DNA from 3 places in the Promicromonospora sp. NPDC057488 genome. Region 2 is predicted to be linked to each of the others. Evidence: riboswitches for the same ligand, from Rfam matches in the RefSeq annotation. Region 2 holds a riboswitch; each other region holds the start of a gene.
What was found. Region 2 has a riboswitch for S-adenosylmethionine ahead of metE (5-methyltetrahydropteroyltriglutamate--homocysteine S-methyltransferase). Riboswitches for the same ligand answer to the same signal wherever they lie in the genome.
Positions count from the first base shown of each region.

Region 1: it holds a riboswitch for S-adenosylmethionine, as region 2 does, so the genes downstream of both, ACFU5G_RS06060 (methylenetetrahydrofolate reductase) here and metE (5-methyltetrahydropteroyltriglutamate--homocysteine S-methyltransferase) in region 2, are expected to answer to the same signal.
Region 3: it holds a riboswitch for S-adenosylmethionine, as region 2 does, so the genes downstream of both, ACFU5G_RS27915 (aminotransferase class V-fold PLP-dependent enzyme) here and metE (5-methyltetrahydropteroyltriglutamate--homocysteine S-methyltransferase) in region 2, are expected to answer to the same signal.

Region 1 is NZ_JBHVEG010000018.1:52,946-59,673, reverse strand. It holds gene ACFU5G_RS06065 (N-acetylmuramoyl-L-alanine amidase) at 1-682, opposite strand, end outside; gene ACFU5G_RS06060 (methylenetetrahydrofolate reductase) at 802-1,713, opposite strand; SAM riboswitch class I at 1,751-1,867, opposite strand; gene ACFU5G_RS06055 (carbohydrate ABC transporter permease) at 1,962-2,885, opposite strand; gene ACFU5G_RS06050 (carbohydrate ABC transporter permease) at 2,885-3,760, opposite strand; gene ACFU5G_RS06045 (extracellular solute-binding protein) at 3,833-5,077, opposite strand; gene ACFU5G_RS06040 (hypothetical protein) at 5,334-5,552, opposite strand; gene ACFU5G_RS06035 (phosphodiester glycosidase family protein) at 5,562-6,728, opposite strand, start outside.
Region 2 is NZ_JBHVEG010000092.1:3,363-10,956, reverse strand. It holds gene metE (5-methyltetrahydropteroyltriglutamate--homocysteine S-methyltransferase) at 1-2,054, opposite strand, end outside; SAM riboswitch class I at 2,063-2,166, opposite strand; gene ACFU5G_RS18345 (MFS transporter) at 2,308-3,753, opposite strand; gene ACFU5G_RS18340 (helix-turn-helix transcriptional regulator) at 3,997-4,839, shown strand; gene ACFU5G_RS18335 (Cmx/CmrA family chloramphenicol efflux MFS transporter) at 4,944-6,140, opposite strand; gene ACFU5G_RS18330 (GNAT family N-acetyltransferase) at 6,324-6,794, opposite strand; gene ACFU5G_RS18325 (hypothetical protein) at 6,854-7,594, opposite strand, start outside.
Region 3 is NZ_JBHVEG010000241.1:378-7,105, reverse strand. It holds gene ACFU5G_RS27930 (O-succinylhomoserine sulfhydrylase) at 1-658, opposite strand, end outside; gene ACFU5G_RS27925 (rhodanese-like domain-containing protein) at 655-1,104, opposite strand; gene ACFU5G_RS27920 (phosphotransferase enzyme family protein) at 1,319-2,098, shown strand; SAM riboswitch class IV at 2,144-2,257, shown strand; gene ACFU5G_RS27915 (aminotransferase class V-fold PLP-dependent enzyme) at 2,289-3,707, shown strand; gene ACFU5G_RS27910 (hypothetical protein) at 3,970-4,107, shown strand; gene ACFU5G_RS27905 (amidase) at 4,463-5,962, opposite strand; gene ACFU5G_RS27900 (hypothetical protein) at 6,244-6,728, shown strand, end outside.

The DNA.
Region 1 (6,728 bases), on a different contig from region 2:
TGTAGGCGCACAGCTCGACCAGCCGGCTCCAGAGCTGGGCCGGGGGCGTCGCGCTCGTGTAGGTGCCCTGGTTCTCGATGCCGATGGCCTGGCTGTTCTGGCCCGGGGCGTGGGCGCCCACCACGGTGCCGCTGCCGCTCTGCAGCCGGGACAGCGAGCCGTGCCGGCCCTCCATGACGTACCCGCCGCGGCTCAGCGTGAGGTGCTGGCCCGTGTCGACCCAGCCGTTGGCGAAGTGCCACTGCTGGATGTCGCGGGCGATCTGGTACCCGGCGGCCTGCGAGTAGTCGGTGACGTTGGCCGACGCCGTGTGGTGGATCAGGATCTTGTTCGGGTTGGCCGCGACCGGGTCGATGGTGCCGCGGGCCGCCGCGGCGCCCCAGGTGGCGCAGCTCGCGATGGTCGGCGCGGCCACCTCCACCCCGGCCAGCGCGCCCGGCGGGGCGTCGGCGGGCGCCTCCGGGTCCGGGGCCAGGGACGGCGGGGCGTCGGCGTCGGCCCTGGCTGCCCCCGCGGGGGCAGCGGCCCCGGGGGCGGGGGCGGCCGCGGCCGCCGGGGCGGCGATCGTCGCGCCCGCGGCGCCGATGCCGAGGACGACGGCGCCGCGCAGCAGCTCGCGCCGCCCCAGCGAGGTATGGCTGTCAGGACTGCACTCGGTGGAGCTGTGGTCGTGTTCGTGCACGGTGGGGCCTCCACGGGTCGGTCGCGCTGGTACGTGCCGATTTTTCATCCGTAGTATCGGCCGACGCCGCGGCACCCCGGTACATCACATCCGGGGTATACCCCGCGCACGATGCCGCGTCAGGCGGCGGCGCGACCCGACAGGCCCACCCGGTCCAGCAGGTCCAGGGCGGGGCGGTGCTTGTTGAACGTGTACACGTGCAGGCCGGGCGTGCCGGCGTCGAGCACCTCGCGCGCGAGCGCCGCAGAGTACTCGATGCCGTGGGCGTGCTGGGCCTCGGGGTCGACGGCGCCGTCGGGCGCGGTGAGCCGGTCGAGGTCCCGCAGGAGCTCGGCGGGCGCCGCCACCCCGGTGAGCTCCTCGACGCGGCGCAGGCGCCGGGCCTCGGTGGTGGGCAGGATCCCGGCGAGGATCGGGATGCGCACGCCCTCGGCCCGGGCCGCCTCGACGAACCCGGTGTACGAGTCCGCGCGGTAGAAGAACTGGGTGATCGCGAAGCTCGCGCCCGCCTCCTGCTTCTCCAGGAGCCTGCGCACCTCCTGCTCGCGCGTGGTGCCCGCCCCGGGGTTGCCGTCCGGGAACGTGGCGACGGCGATGGCCAGCGGGCGCGCGGCCGAGCGCAGCGCCGTGCTGACGTCGGCGGCGCAGCGCCGCTCGTCCACCTGCCGCAGCAGGCGCACCAGGTCCACGCTGGAGCGCACCCCGTCGGCCGGCGGGCGCCAGTCCGGCTCGTCGCGCGGCGGGTCACCGCGCAGGGCCAGGAAGGACCGGACGCCGGCCTCGAGGAACTCCTCGATCACCTCGGACACGTCCTCCCGGGACGCGCCCACGCAGGTCAGGTGGGCCACCGGGAGCACGGGCGTACCCCGCAGCAGCGTCGCGAGCACCTCGCGCGCGGTGGCCCGGTCACCGCCGGCCGCGCCGTAGGTCACGGACACGAAGTCCGGGCGGGCCGCCACGAGCCGCTGTGCCGTCTCCCAGAAGTTGGGCGCGGCGTTCGGCCGACGCGGGGGCATCAGCTCGAACGACACGGTGGGACGGTGTGGGTGCGGCTCGGCGACCATGGCTGCTCCATCGAACCTGGCGTGAGCACCTTGCGTCCTCGGCACCGCGGCGACGCGGTACCAGGTCGGCAGGTTGCTGCGGTGTCAGGGAGCCAGGACTCTCGACCGCTCTGGATGGGGTTCGCCACCATGCTAAGCGACCGTCCAGCACTGGGACAGAATTCGTCCGGCGGTCGAGACGGCCCGGTCCACGGAGCGTGGACCGGGCCGTCCCGCTACTTCACGGAACCGGCCACCAGGCCGCCCACCAGGCGCTTCTCGATGATCATGAACAGGATCACCACGGGCACGATCGCCACGATCGACACCCCGAACACGTAGTGCCAGGACGTCTCGTACTGCCCGACGAACTTGGTGAGCGCCACGGACAGTGGCTGGTTGCCTGCCGTGGTGAGCAGCACCAGCGAGGCCGCGAACTCGTTCCACGAGGCGACGAACGTGAACACGACCGCCGTGACGATGCCCGGCCAGACGAGCGGCAGGTTGATCTTGGTCAGCACGGCGAAGGTTCCGGCGCCGTCGAGCTGCGCCGCCTCGTCGACCTCCTTGGGGATGCCGGCGAAGAAGCTGTGCATGATCCAGACCGCGAACGACAGGTTGAACGCCGCGTTGACCAGGATCATCGCGGCCCAGGTGTCGAGGATCCCGAGGGCGATGAACTGGCGGAACAGGCCCGAGGTGAGTACCGCGGGCTGCACCATCTGGGTCACGATCACGAGGAACAGGAAGAACAGCCGCCCCCGGAACCGGAACCGCGCCGTGTAGTAGGACGCCGGCAGCGCCACGACGAGCACGAGCAGCGTGGCGCACAGCGAGATCACCAGGGTGGAGATCAGGTTCTGCGCCAGCGGTGTCTCGGGCGTGGACCACATGGTGACGTAGTTGTCCCAGTGCCACTCGGTGGGGAAGTAGGTCGGGTCGACCGACCTGATCTCGGCCTTGGTCTTCACCGAGCCGAAGAACATGATCAGGTACGGCAGCAGGAACACCACCAGCACCACGAGCCCGGCCAGCAGCCGCAGCAGCAGGGACCCGAGCGGCACCTGGTCGCTCGTGTACTTCCTTACCCGCTGCCGGTTGTCCGACGGCGGCCGGGTCGCCTTGCGCGGGGTCGTCCCCGAATCGGTGATCGCGGTCATCAGACCTCCTCCAGGGGGCGGACGACCCGCACGTAGACGGCGACGATCGCGATGACCACCAGGAACGCGATGACGGACAGCGCGCTGGCCAGGTCGATCTGCCGCTGGTTCTGCATGTACTTGAAGATCATCGTCATGACGGTGTCGGCGTCGTACCCGGGGATGGACCCCGTCATGACGCGCAGGATCGGCAGCGAGTTGAACACGTTGATGATGTTGATCAGCACCGCCACCGAGATGGCACCCCGCAGCTGCGGCAGCACCACGCTGAAGTAGGTGCGCGGGCCGCTGGCGCCGTCGATGCGCGCGGCCTCGACGGTCTCGCCGGGGACCGTCTGGAGGCCGGCGAGGATCGTGTACGTGGTGAACGGCAGCGACACGAACACGGCCACCGCCATGGCCCACGCGAACGCGGTACCGGGGTGCCGCGTCCAGCCGTAGCCCTCCGGCGTGCTGATCAGGCCCACGTCCACGAGGAACGAGTTGATGATGCCGAAGTACGGCTCCAGCCCGTAGTGCACCACCAGCGTGGTCATGACGACGCTGGAGGCCCACGGCACGATGACGGCCATCCGGACCAGGCGCCGGCCCGGGAACGCCTTGTTCAGCAGCGCTGCCAGGGCCAGCGACCCGATCAGGGTGCAGCCGACGACCACCACGACCCACACGACGGTGCGCCCGAGGATCGGCCAGAAGTACTGGAAGCCGATGACCGTCGCGAAGTTCGCGAGGCCTACTCCCCCGTCGTCCAAGCCGCTCTGGCTGATGTCGCGTGTCGAGTTCCAGAACATCTGGCCTACCGGGAACAGGACCACGGCCGCAATGAGTGCGACCGCGGGCCCGATCCACGGCAGGGCCTTCAACAGGTCCTTCACCAGGTTCCCCGTGCTTTCGGTTCGGCGTTGCGTTTGGTCAGCCGTGCCGGGCACGGCGGTCGGTGCGAGGCGTCAGCCCGCGTCGACCTGTCCCTGGATCTCGGCCAGGACGTCCTGCGCCGACTTCTTCCCGTCGAGCTGGCCGAAGAGCGCCTTGAACGCGGAGTCCGCGGCCTGCCAGTCCGGGTTGGTGCTCGGGTAGAACTGCGCGTCCGGCAGCACCTCGAGGAACGGCGCGAGCGCCTCCTCGCCGGCGAGCTGCTCGGAGCCCGAGAGGGTGGTGGGCAGGAAGCCCTCCGCCTGGACCCACGGCACGTAGACGTCGGCGGTGTAGAAGTAGTCGAAGAAGGCGGTGATGGCCTCCTGCTTGTCGCCGTCGTTCTGGAACGCCATCAGGTGGTCCGCGACGCCCAGCGTGAACGGCGAGCCGTCCTCGGTGGGGATCGGGTGGATGGAGTACTCCAGGTCGGGGTTGTCGGACTCGATCTGCCCGACGCTCGGCGGCAGGCCGATCTGCATGCCGACCTTGCCCTGCACGAAGATGTCGAACAGCGGGCTGCGGTCCGTCGCGCCGGCGTCGGCCTGCGTGGCGCCCTCGTCGATCATCTTCTTGGCGAACTTGGCGCCCGGGAGGTTCTCGGGGGTGTCGATGGTGATGGCCTCGGCGTCGCCGAAGGTTCCACCGCCGCCCCACAGCCACACCGCGGCCTCGGCCTGGGCCTCCTCGGAACCGAGCGGCATGCCGTAGCCGGCCACGCCGCCGCCGAGGTCGGAGACCTTCTTGGCCGACTCGAGCAGCTCGTCCCAGGTGGCGGGCACGTCGGCGCCCGCCTCCTCCAGGAGCGCGTCGTTGACGAACAGCGCACGGGCCGACGCGATGAACGGCAGGCCGTAGGTGGTGCCGCCCACCTGGGCGTTCTCCAGGAACGTCGGCTGGAAGTCGGCGAAGGTCTCGTCGGAGGTGACGTCCTCGACCGGGTACAGCAGCTCGTCCTCGGCGAAGCCGGCGAACGGGCCACCGTTGTAGATGTCGGGTGCGTCGCCGCCCTGGATCTTGGTGGCGATGACGGACTCGAGGTTGTCCCATGACTCGACCTGGAGGTTCACGTCGATGTCGGGGTTCGCCTCCTCGAACCCGGCGATCACGTCGTCCCAGTTTCCCTGGGTGGCGTCGGAGTAGCTGGGGACGAGCAGGTCGAGAGTCGTACCGTCGCCGGTCGCCTCCCCGCTGGACCCGCCGAACCCGCAGGCCGTCAGTCCGGTCGTCGCGGCGAGCGTGATCGCCATGATCCCGCCGAGCCTCTTGTACTGCGCCATTGCCGTCCCTCTCCTTCGTGGTGGTGCAGGTCACGTTTTCACTTGGGTCATAATCTGTCAATGGTTCTAACAAACCTGTGACAAACGGGTGACGCGGCGTGTCGCGAGGGTTCGGCCGCTCGGCGCGGCGGCAGCAAAAAGGGCCGCAGCAAGCGGCTGCGGCCCTGTTCCGGCAGGCCTCGGGGCCGCCGTCGTGGGGGTACGGAGATGCGGCGGCGCCCGCCCGGTCAGGACCGGGCGGGCGCCGCGCGTGCTTCTATCGTTCGGTGGCGCCGATCATCGGCAGGCCGAACGACAGGCCGACGGCGAGGATGCCGCCGACGAACAGGTAGGGCGACGACGCCGCGTCACCGATCGAGCCGACGGCCATCAGCGCGAACCCGCCCAGGAACAGGGCGAAGCACACGATGAAGCGAACCACCAGCGCCGCCGTGGGCTCCTGCTTCTGCCTGCGGGCCACCTCGAAGTTGCTCATGAGGTAAATCTACCGGCTCGTGGTGACCATGAGCTCGCCGCGCGCCCCGTTGACCGTGACGGTCACCGTGGCGCGCCCCGGGCGCAGGGCCGTCAGCTCGTGCGTGGCGGGGTCGAGCGCGAGCACCGCGCGGTGCGAGCAGTCCCGCAGGGCGGCGCGGCCCTGCCCGTCGGTGACGCACACCCCGGGACCACCCCAGCTCGCGGAGACCGGCCACGCGACCGGCACCTCGCGGGACCCGTCCTGCACGACGACGGCGCTCACCGGCGCGGAACCGCCCACCCGCAGCGAGTCCGGCCCGGCGACCGTGACCCGCTCGGCGCGCGTGTTGACCTCCCAGGTGAGCCACGGTTCGGCGGACGAGCGGCCCGGACCCGGCGTCTTGCCCGACGCCGGCCGCAGCCCCAGCATCGACCAGCCCGTGAACCCGCCGTCGGCCGGGGTGCTCGCCGGGCTCTTCCCGGAGTTGCCGTTGACCAGGTACGGGACGCCGTCCTGGGTGCTCGCGTGGAAGACGCCCACGTGGGAGCCCACCGACGCGACCGACTTGCCGGACGTCTCCTCGAAGTCCTCGAACCAGCCGCGCAGCGTGTCGGCCTCCAGCCGGTCGGTGAGCTGGCTGGCCTTGGTCGGCAGCGGGTCGTCGAGCGGGTGGTGCGCGAACACCACGACGCCGGTGACGGCGCGGTCGGTCGCGGCGTCGTCGAGCGCCTCGCGCAGCATCTGGACCTGGGCGAAGTCGGCGCCCAGGCGGCCGGCCGACGAGTCGAGCATGACCAGGCGCGTGGTGCCGGCTCGGTGGCCAGGCCCGCTGCGGCCCGGCGTCGGGACGTCGAGCACCCGGGTGCGGTCGCCGAACTCCTCCTCGAAGTTCGCGATCGAGCCGCCCATCACCTCGTGGTTGCCCGGCAGGTAGTACCAGGGGAAGTCCGCGTCGGCGAGCTCCTCGGTGAGGATCCGGCGGGCGAGGTCGAAGTCCTCGGGGGCGGCCTCGTCCACCAGGTCGCCGTTGATGACCAGCAGGTCGGGGTCGTCGGCGACGATCTCGCGGAGCGCGGACCGGGCCCCGGCCACCGCGCCCGACTCCGGGTCGCGCGCGACGAACTGGGCGTCGGACAGCACGGCGACCCGCAGGGGCGCGTCGTCCGTGGCGCCGTCGGCGGCCACGACCGGGTC
Region 2 (7,594 bases):
TGCGTGTGCACCTGCGTCGCCGAGTCGGCGCCGGCGGTCGAGAGCCGGAACGAGCGCACCGACCACTCCAGGTAGCCGGGGTGCGCGGCCGTGCGGAGCGGCAGCAGCTCGCGCAGGGCGGGCTCGTCCACCTGCACGACGCCGATGCCCGCCGCCTCCAGGTCCGTCACCTCGTCGCGCAGCGCCAGGGCGACCTGGTCGGCGGTGTCGCCGAGGGCCAGGTCGTCGCGGACGAACGACCAGGCCAGGATCGTGACCGGGCCCGTGAGCATGCCCTTGACGGGCTTGTCGGTCAGGGACGCGGCGTACGCCGTCCACTCGACGGTCAGGGGCGCCGGCCGGGACACGTCGCCCCACAGGATCGGCGGGCGCACACAGCGCGAGCCGTAGGACTGCACCCAGCCGTTGACCGTCGTCGCGAAGCCGTCGAGCTGCTCCGCGAAGTACTGCACCATGTCGTTCCGCTCGGGCTCGCCGTGCACCAGCACGTCCAGGCCCAGCTCCTCCTGCAGCGCGACCGTGCTCGCGATCTCGGCGCGCATGGCGGCCGTGTAGTCGGCGTCGGACAGCTCGCCCCGCACCCACGCGGCGCGCGTGCTGCGGATCTCGGAGGTCTGCGGGAACGACCCGATGGTCGTGGTCGGCAGGGCCGGCAGGTTCAGCCGCGCCTGCTGCGCGGCCGCCCGCTCCGCGTACGGCGCGCGCTGTGCGTCGGCCGCGGTCAGGGCGGCGGTCCGCTCCCGCACCTGCGGGACGACGACGCCGGGCGCCTCGGCGCGGGAGCGCACCGCGGCCGTCGACTCGCCGAGCCGGTCGGCGACGGCCGCGCGGCCCTCGGCCAGGCCCGTGGCCAGCGTGGCGACCTCGGCGACCTTCTGGTCGGCGAACGCGAGCCACGACTTCAGGCCCGGCTCCAGGCGGGGCTCGTCGGCGACGTCGTGCGGCACGTGCAGCAGCGAGGTCGAGGTGCCGACGGCGAGTGCCCCTGCGCCGAGGCCGGTGCCCTGGGCCGCGAGGCCCTCCAGGACGGTCAGGCGGGCGTCGAGGTCGGCGCGCCAGATGTTGTGGCCGTCGATCACGCCCGCGACCACGGTCTTGTTCTCCAGGCCCTGCACGGGTCCGGCGGGCACCGCGCCGCGGACCACGTCGATCGCGATCGCCTCGACGTCGGTGCCGGCCAGCAGCGCGAGGCCGTCGCCCGCGTCGCTGCGCAGGTCGCCGTAGGGCGCGGTGACCAGGATCGCGGGGCGCTCGGCGGCGTCGTCCGAACCGGTGCCGGCGGGGGAGAGGTCGGTCGCCAGGCGGGCGTAGGCCCGGCGGACGGCGTCGGCCACCTCGTCGAAGGGGACGTCCAGCAGGTCGGTGACCAGCGCGGGCTCGTCGAGCTGGACCCAGGGCGCGCCCGCGGCGGCCAGCGTGCGCAGCAGCTCCCCGTACGCGGTGACGACGTCGTCGAGCCGGTCCAGCGGGCGGAAGCCCTCGGGGGCGTCGTCGGCCGCCTTGCTGAGCAGCAGGAACGTCACCGGGCCCACCAGCACGGGGCGGGTGACGACGGCCTGGCCGCCGTCGGCCGGGTGCGCCAGCTCGGTGAACTCGCGCACGGCGCGGTCGTCGACGAAGCCGATCGGGGTGTCCGGGCCGATCTCCGGCACCAGGTAGTGGTAGTTCGTGTCGAACCACTTGGTCATCTCGAGCGGCGCCCGGTCGCCCTCGCCGCGGGCCACCGTGAAGTAGGCCGCGAGCGGCAGGTTGCCCTCGTCCGTGGTGAGCCCGGCGAACCGCTCGGGCACCGCGCCCAGCAGCGCGACGGCGTCGAGCACCTGGTCGTAGTAGGAGAACGAGCCGGGGACGGCGGCGGTCCCGGCCTCCAGGCCCAGGTCGACGAGGCGGCGCGCGGTGGCGAGCCGCAGGTCGCGGGCGGTCGCCTCCAGCTCGTCGGCGGTGGTGCGGCCGGCCCAGAAGGACTCGACGGCGCGCTTGAGCTCGCGCCTCCGGCCGATGCGCGGGTAGCCCAGGATCGTGGCGGTGGGAAGGTGCGGGTTCGTGACTGCCATGCGTATCAGCTCCATCGGACCTGGCGTTAGCACCTTGCCCCGAGATTGGCGCCTCGGAGGTAGGTTGCTGCGGTGTCGTGGAGCCAGGACTCTCGACCGCTCTGGATGATGAGATCTGATCGTAGGCATGCCCGAGATGTGGTCGGCAAACCGTCCACGCCTCGGGACGGCTGGTGACCTCCGAGGTCAGCTCGGAAAAGTGTGCCAAGCGACCGCACGATCCCGGCGCCCCGAGGCCGGACTGTCGGGACCGCTACCCGGTCACCCGCCGGCCCGCCGGCCGTGCCACCCGGCGTCCCGTCGGCCGTCCAGTCGGCCGTCCAGTCGGCCGCAGCGCGGCCGCGAGGGCGACGCCCGCGACCAGGCACACCGCGGCGTTGACCGCGATCGCGACGCTCAGGCCGAGCACGGTCCCGCCGCCGGGCGTCGTGGCGGTGACGACCGCCGACATCACCGGGATACCCAGCGCGATGCCGACCTGCTGGCTCATCGTCGTCAGGCCGGTCGCCAGGCCCTGCTCGTCGTCGGGGAGACCGGAGGTCGCCGTGACCATGAACCCGACGATCGCCACCAGGTTCGCCACACCGCCCACGAAGGTCAGGGCCAGCAGGACGACGAGCCACCCGGGCAGCTCCCCGAGGAGCGCCAGCGGTGCGGTCGCGACGGCCTGTGCCACGAGCCCGAGCACGATGGCGCGCCGCCCGCCGACCGCGCCGATCACGCGTGGCCCGACCATGCCGCCCAGTACCGTGCCCGCTCCGAGCACCGCGAAGACGAAGCCTGTCTGCAGGGGTCCGAGGCCACGGACCTCCTGCAGGTAGAGAGTGAGCAGGAAGACCAGGGACGTCTCGGTGGCGAACGCGACCAGCCCCGCGGCGTTGCCCCAGCCGACGGTCCGGCGCGCCAGGATGCCCAGCGGGACGAGCGGGTGCTCGACCCGGCGCTCGATCAGGACGAACGCCGCCAGCAGCGCGCCGGCGAGAGCGAGCGCGGTCCAGCTCGCCGGGGCCGCCCACGAGTGCTCGGCCGCCTGGGTGAGCCCGTGGACGCCCGCGGCGAGCGCCAGCGTGATCGCGACCGCACCGGGTGCGTCCAGCCGGGCGCGGCGTGTGGGTCGCGTCTCGCGCAGCACCATCGGTCCGACGACGAGGACGGCGACCGCCACGACGACGTTGACGAAGAATGCCCAGCGCCAGCTGACCAGGCCCGCGAACAGCCCGCCCAGCACGGCCCCGGACGTGAACCCGGCCGCCATCAGTGCCCCGTTCAGACCCAGCGCCCGGTCGCGCAGCGGGCCCTCCGGGAAGGACGTGGTGATCAGCGAGAGCGCCGCCGGGGTGACGGCGGCCGTGGCGACGCCCTGCGCGACCCGAGCTGCCAGGAGCAGCCAGGCGACGTCCGCGAGCCCGCCGGCCACCGAGGCCGCGCCGAGCAGCGCCATCCCCGCCAGGAACTGCCGCCGTCGGCCGAAGAGGTCGGCGGTGCGCCCGAAGAACAGGGTGAGACCGGCCGCGCACACCGCGAACGAGGTGGCGATCCATTGCAGGTCGGGCAGCGCCAGCCCGACGTCGGCCCCGATCTGTGGGAGTGCAACGTTCAGGATCGAGAAGTCCACGGCCAGCGTGAAGCTCGCCGTGAGGAGGACCGCGAGGGCGAGACGCTCGCGGACGGGCGTCGGAGGTGTCGATGAGGTTCGCATGACGACGACGATCGGCGTCCCCGGCGGGCCGGACCAGCACCCGGTGCTGCGTACCCCTGGCAGGGTCACCCTGACCGCGACGGGAAGGGCGACACTGGGACCATGCGGAGCGAGGCGGGTCACGGGGTGGACCAGGTGGATCGGGCGGGCCGGACGGCTGGGGTGGACCGGACGGCTGGGCTGGACCGGACGGACGGGGCGGGCCGGCCTGCCGGTCGACGATCGGGGCGGCCGGGGCGGCCGGTGACCGAGGAGCTCGGCGACTTCCTGCGCACCCGCCGGGACGCGATCACCCCGGCGGCGTCCGGCCTGACCAGCTGGGGTGCCCGGCGCGTGCCGGGCCTGCGGCGAGAGGAGCTCGCGCAGCTGGCCGGCATCTCGGTGAACTACTACACGCGCCTGGAGCAGGGGCAGTCGGCCAACGCAGGCGAGTCGATCCTGGAGTCGCTCGCCCGGGCGCTCCAGCTCGACGACGACGAACGAGCGCACCTGTTCGCGCTCGCCCGGCCGACCCCGGCCCGGCGTCGGCGGGCGGCGCCGGCCGAACGACCCAGCGGCGGAGTGGTGCGGCTGCTGGCCGCCATGCCGGACGTGCCGGCTCTGCTCCTGGGGCGGCGCAACGACATCCTCGCCTGGAACCCGCTCGGGCACGCCCTGCTCGCCCCGCACCTCGATCCGGCGGCGCCGGCGAGTGTCGGCTCGCGGCCCAACCAGATGCAGCTGCTCTTCCTGGACCCGCACACGCGCGAGCTGTACCGGCACTGGGAGGAGGAGGCCGCGCTGGCCGTGTCCTCGCTCCGGTACACCGCCGTGCGGCACCGCGACGACCGGGCGCTGGCCGAGCTGATCGGCGAGCTGAGCCTGAGCAGCCCCGAGTTCGCGCGGCTCTGGGGGCGGCACGACGTCCGGCTGTGCTCCAGCGGCACCAAGTACCTGCGTCACCCGGAGGTGGGGGACCTGGAGCTCGGCTTCGAGGTGCTGCACCTGCCCGACACCGACGGCCAGCGGCTCCTGACGCACACCGCGGCGCCGGGATCGGGGTCAGAGGCCGCGCTCCGGCTGCTCGCGCGCGGGACGGCGGTCTGAGGGCTGGGTGTCGGGGGCCGGGCATCGGAGGGCCGGGTTTTGGAGGGCCGGGCATTGGAGGGCCGGGCGTCGAGGTCGATCGGCGTCCGGCCCTCCTCGCCTCGTCAGGCCACCGGGACGGTTGTCCGGCGTCGGGCCGTGGCGAGCCGGAGCAGGACGGCGGCGCCCGCCAGCGCCGCGCCGACCACCAGTGGCCCGGCGGTCCCGAGCGCGGCCAGGCCGACCCCGCCGAGCAGCGGGCCGCCGACCGCCCCCAGGTTCAAGGCGACCGTCGAGAAGGCCCCGCCCATCGTCGGTGCGCCCTGGGCTGCCGCCATGGCGCGCGCGATCAGCGTGCTGCCCACCGCGAAGGACAGCGCGCCCTGCACCGGCGCCAGCACCCACAAGGCCGCCGGGTTGCCGGCCAGTGCCGCCCACGTGATCCACCCCAGGACCAGGGTGGGCCCGGCGACGTCGAGCAAGAGCCGGCCGCGGCTGTCGGCGAGGCGGCCTGCCGCCGAGACTCCCGCGAACGCGCCGAGCCCGAACAGCGCGAGCACCACCGGTACGAGCGACGGGCCGAGGCCCGCCCCGTCCGTGACGACGACCGCCAGGTAGGTGAAGGCGCAGAACGTCGCGCCGTTGACCAGCACCCCGAGTGCGAGGTGCCGTTGGAGGTCCGGGGACCGGAGGGTGCGGAGCTCGGCCCTGAGGCCGAGCCTGCTCGGGTCCCCGGTGTGGCCGCTCAGCGCGGAGCGGGTCGCGCCTTTACGGCCCGGTCGGTCTGGTGTCAGCCGGAGGACGGCGACCAGGGCCGCGGTGGCGAGCCCCGCGATGGCCCAGAGCGCGGACCGCCAGCCCCAGAGCTCACCCAGCAGCGCGCCCGCGGGGACGCCGGCGACCAGGGCGAGCGTCGTGCCGCCGAGGAGCACGGACAGGGCCCGGGCGCGCCGTCCGGCCGGGACCACCAGGGTGGCCGTCGACAGGGCGACCGCGAGGAAGCCGGCGTTGGCCAGGGCGGCCACGAACCGGGTGCCGAGCAGCACGCCGAAGCTGTCGGTCAGCGCGCCCGAGACATGGGCCAGGACGAACACGGCCAGGCACGCGGACAGGGTCCGGCGCGGGGGCAGGCGGCGTCCGACGGCGGCCGTCAGCGGCGCGCCAACCACCATCCCGACCGCGAATCCCGAGGTCAGGTAGCCGGCTTGGGCGACCGAGACGCCGAGGTCGGCGGAGATGCCGGGTACGAGCCCGGCGAGGACGAATTCCGACGTGCCTTGCGCGAAGACCGCGACCGCGAGCACGTAGAGCAGGACAGGCATGAACGACTCCGAAGGGGGAGAGGGAACGGGTAGGCCTGGTCGGCACTACGGGCCCTTCGGATGCGCTCTGGTCGCCCGCTCCGTCAGGGAAGCGGGCCGCGAGGTGTGGCCTCGGTGATCTCTACAGGGGCATCTCGGGCTACCGGAGTACCGGCAGCCCGAACCTGGATGCTTCTGGAGACCTCATGCGGTGAAGCTAGCACGCACGGGCAGCGGACGGCGCCAGGCGACCTCGCGGTCGAGCTGGCCCGTCGAGCGGAACAGCGCGACCTGGTGGGCGTCGGGCAGGGCGGCGGCGAGCGCCTGCGTGGTCGTGGGCCCGAAGCCGAGCTTCTGCCAGAAGCCGCCCGAGCGACGGGAGAACAGCCAGGCCTCGCCCGCCCCGGCGTCGGCGGCCCGGTCCAGCGCGAACCGGGCCAGGCGCAGGCCGGCCCCGGTGCCACGCAGGTCGGGCCGGACGGCGACGCTGCGGACCAGCGCGTGCGCGGCGTCGCCGCCGAGCTCGAACCCCGTGGTCGTGGCGACCGCGCCGTCCTGGTCCCGCTCCAGCCAGAGGTGGACGGCGGGCTCCGCGAGTGCGGCGACCGTCAGGTCGGCTGTGCGCAGGAACGCGGCCAGGTCGTCGAGGTCGGCGGAGGTGGCGCGGTGGAGCACGGCGGGAGCCTATCGGGGTGTGGGTGTGGGTGCGGGTGCGTGCCCGGGTCCGGGTTGGGTCATGGGCGGCCGGTGTCGTTCGTGGGCGACATGCTGGGCTCGTTGCAGCCCGCCCAGCTGAGCTCGCTGTGCACGCGGAACTGCTTGCCCTCGTCGCCCTCGGCCCAGATCTCGACGTCGCTCGGCAACCAGGTGGTGGTGTCGACGAGCAGCTCGACCCGGGTCATGACGCCGCCGCGCACCGCGGTGTCCGAGGGGATGATCCGGATCCGGGCGACGGTCTGCCCGCCGACTCGCTCGACGTGGACATCGTCGGTGCCGAGCCCTGCCGTACCGAGGCCCGCCGTGCCGAGGCCCGCCGTGCCGAGGCCCTGGGTGTCGTAGTCCTGGGTGTCGAGTTCTCGGGTGTCAGAGTCCTGGGTGTCGACGCCGTCCAGGGCAAGGTCCTGGTCTGTCCGGTCGTTCGCGCTCGTTCGGCTGTTCGTGCCGTCGTACCCGGGCAGCCCGAGCACGACTGCGGCCGACGCCGCCTGCAGCACCTCCAGGGGCTGCTGGTCCAGGGTGGTCTTGGGGGCTGCGATGCCCGTCCCTTCGACGGGGTCGAAGCGCAGCGCCGAGTTGTCCCCGAACGTCGACCGGGTCTTGACGCCACAGCTCCCGCCCGACATCGCCTTGCCCGCACGGGTGACGACATCCCCCGGTGTCATCCAGCTGGTGGGCGACGGCGACGCGCCGTCTTCTGGGGCGACGACGCCGGGCGTGCTCGGGGTCGAGCCGGGCAGGGCGCCCGGTGCGAGCAT
Region 3 (6,728 bases), on a different contig from region 2:
CGTCGGCGCCAAGCTCCAGCGGCTTCTGCAGCAGCGGGGTGGCGAACACGTTGTCGAGCACCACGGTCGCCCCGGCGGCGTGCGCCAGGTCCACGACGGCGCGCACGTCCACGATGTCCTGCATCGGGTTCGACGGCGTCTCGAAGAACACCACGTCCGCGGGCGTGGCCAGCGCCTCCTCCCACTGGGAGAGCACGTGCCCGTCGACGTAGTCCGTGCGCACGCCCCACTTCTTGAAGATCTCCTCGAAGATCACCACGCTGGACCCGAACAGCGCGCGGGCGGCCACGATCCGCGAGCCCGAGCTCACGAGCGCGGCCAGGGACGTGAACACGGCGGACATGCCGGTCGCGGTCGCGTAGCAGGCGTCGGCGCCCTCGAGCTGGCGCAGCCGCTCCTCGAACGTGTGCACCGTGGGGTTGCCGTAGCGCGAGTAGACGAACCGGTCGACGTCGCCCTTGAACGCGGCCTCGGCCTCGGCCGCGTTGTCGTAGACGTAGCCCTGCGTGAGGAACAGCGCCTCGCTGGTCTCCTGGAACTCGCTGCGCTGGTGCCCGCCGCGCACCGCGAGCGTCGCGGGGCGCACCCCGGCCGGCAGCGGCTTGCGGCCGGAGCCGCCAGGGTTCGCGTCCGCCGGGAACGCACCGGTGACGGTCACGCGGGACCCGCCGTCCAGGGCAGCCCGACGACCTTCCAGCCGCGCTGGTCGCGGACGCCGTCGGCCCCGGGCGCGCCCTCGAAGCCGTCCAGCACGTTGTACGACGGCGCGATGCCCGACGCCGTGGCGAGCCGCGCCGCCGCGATCGAGCGCTGGCCGGAGCGGCAGAGGAAGACGATGGGCCCGTCGGTCACGCCGGCCGCCCGGAGCTCCTCCAGGAACCGCGGGTTGGGCACACCGCCCGCCTGCACCCACTCGCTGAACACGGGCTGCTTCTCGAGCGTCACCGTGTCGGGGATGCCGATCGTGCGCCACTCGCCCTGGGTGCGCACGTCCACGAGGACGGCGGACGGGTCGGCGGCCAGCAGCTCCCAGGCCTGCTCGGGCGTGATGTCGCCGGCGTAGCCCTCGGCGGGCCGGACGTCGATGCGCGCGGGGTCGCTCATGATGCTCCTCCATCGGTCGTGGCGGTAGCACCCTCGGCCGTCCTCCGCTGTTGCGGGGAACGCTGGGTTGCTGCGGCGTCGTCGTGCCACGTCACTCGGCCGCTCGGGATGGTCGCCGCCAACCCTACGACATGTGTCCGGTGGGTGGAACAGTGTCTCGACAGGCAACCCGGCCAATCTGGTAGGGAAAGCGAATATCGCTACGGTGACGACCGTGTCTGCGAACGAGGAACCACTGACCGGCGGGAACATGTCCGAGGTCGTGCGCACGGGGGACACCGTGCGGCGCTCCGCCGGACCGTGGACGCCCACCGTCCACGCGTACCTGCGCCACGTCCGGGCCCGCGGCGTCACGGAGGTGCCCGAACCGTTCGGGTTCGACGAGCGGCAGCGCGAGATCCTCTCGTTCCTCCCCGGCGACGTCCCGGGCTGGCCGGCCCCGGAGTGGCTCTGGTCCGAGGAGAACCTGCGCGACGCCGGGCGCCTCCTGCGCCGGCTCCACGACGCGTCCCTCGACCTCGACCTGCCGGACGCCGTCTGGCAGCTGCCCGCCCGCGAGCCGGCCGAGGTGATCTGCCACAACGACGCCGCGCCCTACAACATGGTGTTCCGCGCGGGCCGGCTCGTCGGCCTCATCGACGTGGACACGGCAGCACCGGGACCCCGCCTGTGGGACGTGGCGTACACCGCGTACCGCCTGGCCCCGTTCGCGCAGGACGCGTTCGCCGGGGTGTCCTACGACGTCGGCCACCTGGACCCGCTGGCCCGGCTGGACGCGCTGGTCGACGCGTACGGCGCCGCGTGGTCGCGCGCGGACGTGCTCGGGACGATGGCGGAGCGCCTGACGGAGCTCGCCGCGTTCAGCGAGGCCAGGGCCGACGCCGGCGGTCCCGCCGAGCTGCGCGAGCACGCCGCGATGTACCGCTCGGACGCGGCCCGCGTCGTCGTCCTCGGGGGCCGCGCGGCCCGACCAGCAGGTGGGACCAGCATCTGAGACATGCGTTGACAGGGCTTTTGCCCGCAGCACAGGATGGCCGCAGGTCATGAGCGCCAGCGTCAAGCCCCGGCTCGCTGGCCGGCAACCCTCCCTCCGCGGTGGGGTGCCCCGGGTGACGACCAGGCCGTGCGCACCCGTGCGCGGCAAGCGCGGGGGAACCTCCCCCAGGACTGTGCTGGAGGACGCCATGTCTGCTCCCACCATCAGCCGTGCCACCGCGGTGACCGGCCTCGCCCCGCTCCGGCCCGTGGTCGGCGGCGGCACGCTCGTCCCGCTCGTGGACGGCACCCAGGTCTCGTACGCGAACCTCGACGTCGCCGCGTCGGCCCCGGCCCTGCAGGCCGTCGCCGACCGCGTCACCCAGGTGCTGCCGCTGTACGCCAGCGTGCACCGCGGCGCCGGCTACCTCTCGCAGGTGAGCACGGCGCTCTACGAGACCGCCCGCCGCACCATCGGTGCGTTCGTCGGCGCCCGCGAGGACGACCTGACGATCATCACGCGGAACACCACCGACTCCCTCAACCTCCTCGCCGGCTGCGTCCCCGCGCAGGCCGACGGCGAGCCCGGCCGCGTGCTGGTGCTCGACGTCGAGCACCACGCGAACCTGCTGCCCTGGCAGCGCACCACCGGCGCGACCGTGCTGACCGGCGGCGCCACCGTGGCCGAGACCGTCGCCCAGATCCGGGAGGAGCTGGCCGACGCCGCCGAGGACCGCCCGTACGCCCTCCTGGCCCTCACCGGCGCGTCGAACGTGACGGGCGAGTCGCTCCCGATCGCCGAGATAGTCGCCGTCGCCCACGAGTTCGGGGCGCGCGTGGCGCTCGACGGCGCCCAGCTCGTGCCGCACCGCCGCATCTCCCTGGAGTCCACCGGCGTGGACTACCTCGCCTTCTCCGGGCACAAGACCTACGCCCCGTTCGGCGCCGGCGTGCTGGTGGGCCACCGCGACTGGCTCGACGCCGGCACGCCGTACCTCGCGGGCGGCGGCGCCGTCCGCCGGGTGCGGGTGGGTGGCACCGACTGGCACGAGGGCCCCGCCCGCCACGAGGCCGGCTCGCCCAACGTGATCGGCGCGGTCGCCCTCGCGGCGGCCTGCGAGGAGCTCGCCGCGCTGGACCCGGCCGAGGTCGTGGCCCACGAGAACACGCTGCGCCGCCGGCTCGTGTCGGGGCTCGAGGCCATCGACCGCGTCGAGGTCGTGCGGGTCTGGGCCGACGCCGTCGACCCCGTGGGCGTCGTGACCTTCACCGTGACCGGCTACGACCCGGGCCTCGTCGCCGCGTACCTGTCCGCGGAGCACGGCATCGGCGTGCGGGACGGCCGCTTCTGCGCGCACCCGCTGCTCGGCCGCCTCGGGTTCGACGCCGGCGCTGTGCGCGCCTCGGTCGGCGTCGGCACCGCGGGCGAGGAGATCGAGCGCCTCATCGCCGCCGTCGGCAGCCTGGTGGCCGACGGCCCGCAGGCGGGCTACGACGTCGTGGACGGGCTCTGGGTGGTGACCGACGACCCGCGTCCGGTCCCCGAGGGCTCGGGCCTGGCGGGCCTGCTCGCGACGGCGGCGCTCGGCTTCGACGAGGCCTTCGGCTGCCTCCCGGACGAGGACTGACGGCCACAGCGCCAGCACCACGCAGATGCCGCCCATCGTCAGGTCCAGGCCGATGCACCACAGCGCCAGCGAGCGGTTGACCACCACGTCGCGGCGGTAGTGCACCACGTCCCAGGCGGCGTGCGCGGCGAGGGCGAGGCCCGCGAGGGCCAGCCCGACGCGCGGCTCCAGGAACAGGGCGACGGCGGCGACGCCGAAGAAGCCGGCCATCGCGGCGGCCTGCGGCCAGGTCGCGCTGCGGCCGCGGGCCAGCCCGATGCCGGTGAGCACGAGGCCCACCAGCACGAACGCGATCCAGCGCGGCGTGTCCAGCAGCTCGGACGCGACGGGGATCGCGGACGCCAGCAGCGCGACCAGCCACGCCGTCCAGCGCACGCCGGTCACCGCCGCGGCCAGGTAGCAGAGCGCCGCGACGCCGACGGCGGTGGTCGGGTCCTCGGCGACGGCGTCCTGCCAGGTGCCGCCCGCGATCGCCGTCCCGCCCACCAGCAGGCCGAGGCCCGTCAGCGCGCCGAGCACGATCCAGCCGGTGTTGGTCGGCCAGGTCCCGGTCCAGCGGCTGCGCCGCGCCGGGACGGCCGTCTCGAAGGTCTCGGTCATGGTCCCGTCCTCCCTGTCCCGGCGCTGTGGCACCGTCGCGTCAGATACCCACTAGGGGTACCCAATCACGCGCCGCCGGGCCGCGGAAACCACATTCGGCCACCACCGAAGTGTCAGACGTACAGGTCCCTCGGGGGGCCTGGGTGTCTGACACGTCAGAGAGGGAAGGCGCGCGAGCCCGGGAGGGCCGACTCCAGCTGGGCCGCCAGCGCCAGCAGCGTGAGCTCGCCGCCCGGCCGGCCGATGATCTGCACCCCCATCGGCAGCCCGGCGGGCGCGTCTGCCGTGGGCTCGGTCCAGTGCGTCGGCACGGTGATCGCGGGCAGCCCGGCCACGTTCAGCATCGACGTCCACGGCGTGTACTGGCACTGCTGCTCGAAGTTCCGCTCGGGATCCTCGGCGTCGTACCAGCCGATCGGCCGCGGCGTGAGCGCGAGGGCCGGGGTCACGACGGCGTCGTACGCGCCGACCTGCGCCACGAGCGAGCGTTCGAACCCGGTGAGCGTGCGCACCGCCTCGGCGAGCTGCCGCGCGGGGACCGTGCGGCCCGTGCGGATGAGCCACTGCGTCAGCGGCTCCAGCTTGTCCAGGGTCGCCGGGTCGTCGATCGGCACCGCCGACGCTCCGCCCATCCACAGGGTCCGGAACGCCGGCGCGTACTCGGGCGCCTCGGCCAGCGCGGTCTCGTCGATCTCGTGCCCGGCCCCGGCCAGGGCGCGCACCCCGGCGTCCAGCGCGGCGCGCGCCTCGGGGGACACGGCGATGTCGTAGAACCCGTCCCAGGCCGACGACGTGGTCACGCCGATGCGCGCGACACCCGCGCCGGCCAGGCCGGAGCCCTCCGGCAGCTCGGCCCGCTGCGCGGCCGCGAGGTACGCCCCCGCGGCGTACGACGGCGCCCGCAGCGTGTACGGGTGCGCGACGTCGCCCCCGGCGCGCCTCGGGAGCATCGCCTCCAGCAGCAGGGCGGTGTCGGCCACGGTGCGGGCGATCGGGCCGTTCACCACGAGCCCGCCCAAGGAGTCGACGCCGCTGCCCGCCGGCAGCAGCCCGCGCGTGGGCTTCAGCCCGACGACGCCGCAGGCCGCCGCCGGGATGCGGATCGACCCGCCGCCGTCGGACCCGGGGGCGAACGGCAGCAGGCCCGCCGCCACCGCGGCTGCCGCACCGCCGCTGGAGCCGCCGGCCCCGCGGGTCAGGTCCCACGGGGTGCGCGCGGGCGGTGCGCCGACGGGCTCGGTGTAGGCGGGGAAGCCCAGCTCGGGCGCGGCGGTCTTGCCCAGGCTGACGATGCCCGCGTCGTCGAGCACCCGGACGATCTCGTCGCTCTCCTCGGCCGGCGGCAGCCCCGCGAAGGCGCGCGACCCGAAGCCCGTGGGCACGCCCGCCCGGTTCCACAGGTCCTTGTCCCCGGTGGGCAGGCCCCACAGGCCGCCCGGCGTGGGGCCCTCGCCTGATCCGGCCGCCCGGGCCGCCTCGAGCGCCGCCGCCCGTTTCCGCGCCCGTTCGGGGGTGACGGTGGCGAAGGCGCCGACCTGGGGGTTCAGCCGGTCGACCCGGTCCAGGAAGTGCTCGGTCACCTCGGTGGGGGTGAGCTCTCCGGCGGCGAGGAGGTCGCGGAGCTCGACGGCGGTCCGCTCGTGCAGGGCATCCATGTCGCCAGGCTAGGCGCTCGCCACGTCAGCCTCGATGGAATGTCGCTTATGTCTCACCCGCTCTACAGGGGAATCAGGCAAATTCATGAACGTGCCGCCCGGTACCCGGCGATCTGACCTGCGGGTATGTGCAAAATTGCGTTCGAATTGCGTTCGCTTGCACTAAATCCCGCCGCGCAGAATGCGCTTCTCCGGCATATGTTCTTGGAGTGCTGGCACCTTTGCGCCGCGCCGACGATGTGCGCCCGGGGTGCCCGAAAAGATCTCGAAGGGGGAGAGCAATGACATTCTTCAATACGGCACTCGTCGTGCCGAACCAGGTCGACTGGCTGGCGCCGCTCACCAACGCGCTCAGCTCGATCGCGAGCTTCATCCCGAAGCTCCTCGTGTTCCTGGTCGTATTCCTCATCGGGTACTTCATCGCCAAGGCGATCGCCCGGTTCGTGGGGATGATCCTGACGCGCGTCGGCTTCAACAAGGTGCTCGAGCGGGCGGGGGCCAACCGGCTGCTCGCCGGGTCCGGCATCGAGCCGATCGCGCTGCTCACGAAGATCATCTACTACTTCATCCTGCTGATCACGCTGCAGCTCGCGCTGAGCGCCTTCGGGCCTACCAACCCGGTGAGCGCGATCGTCAACCAGATCGTGGCGTGGCTCCCGAGCCTCGTCGTCGCGATCGTCATCGTGGTGATCGCCGGCGCCATCGCGAATGCCGTGAAGGACCTTCTCCTGAACACCATGAGCCGCGTTTCCTACGGCTCGCTGGT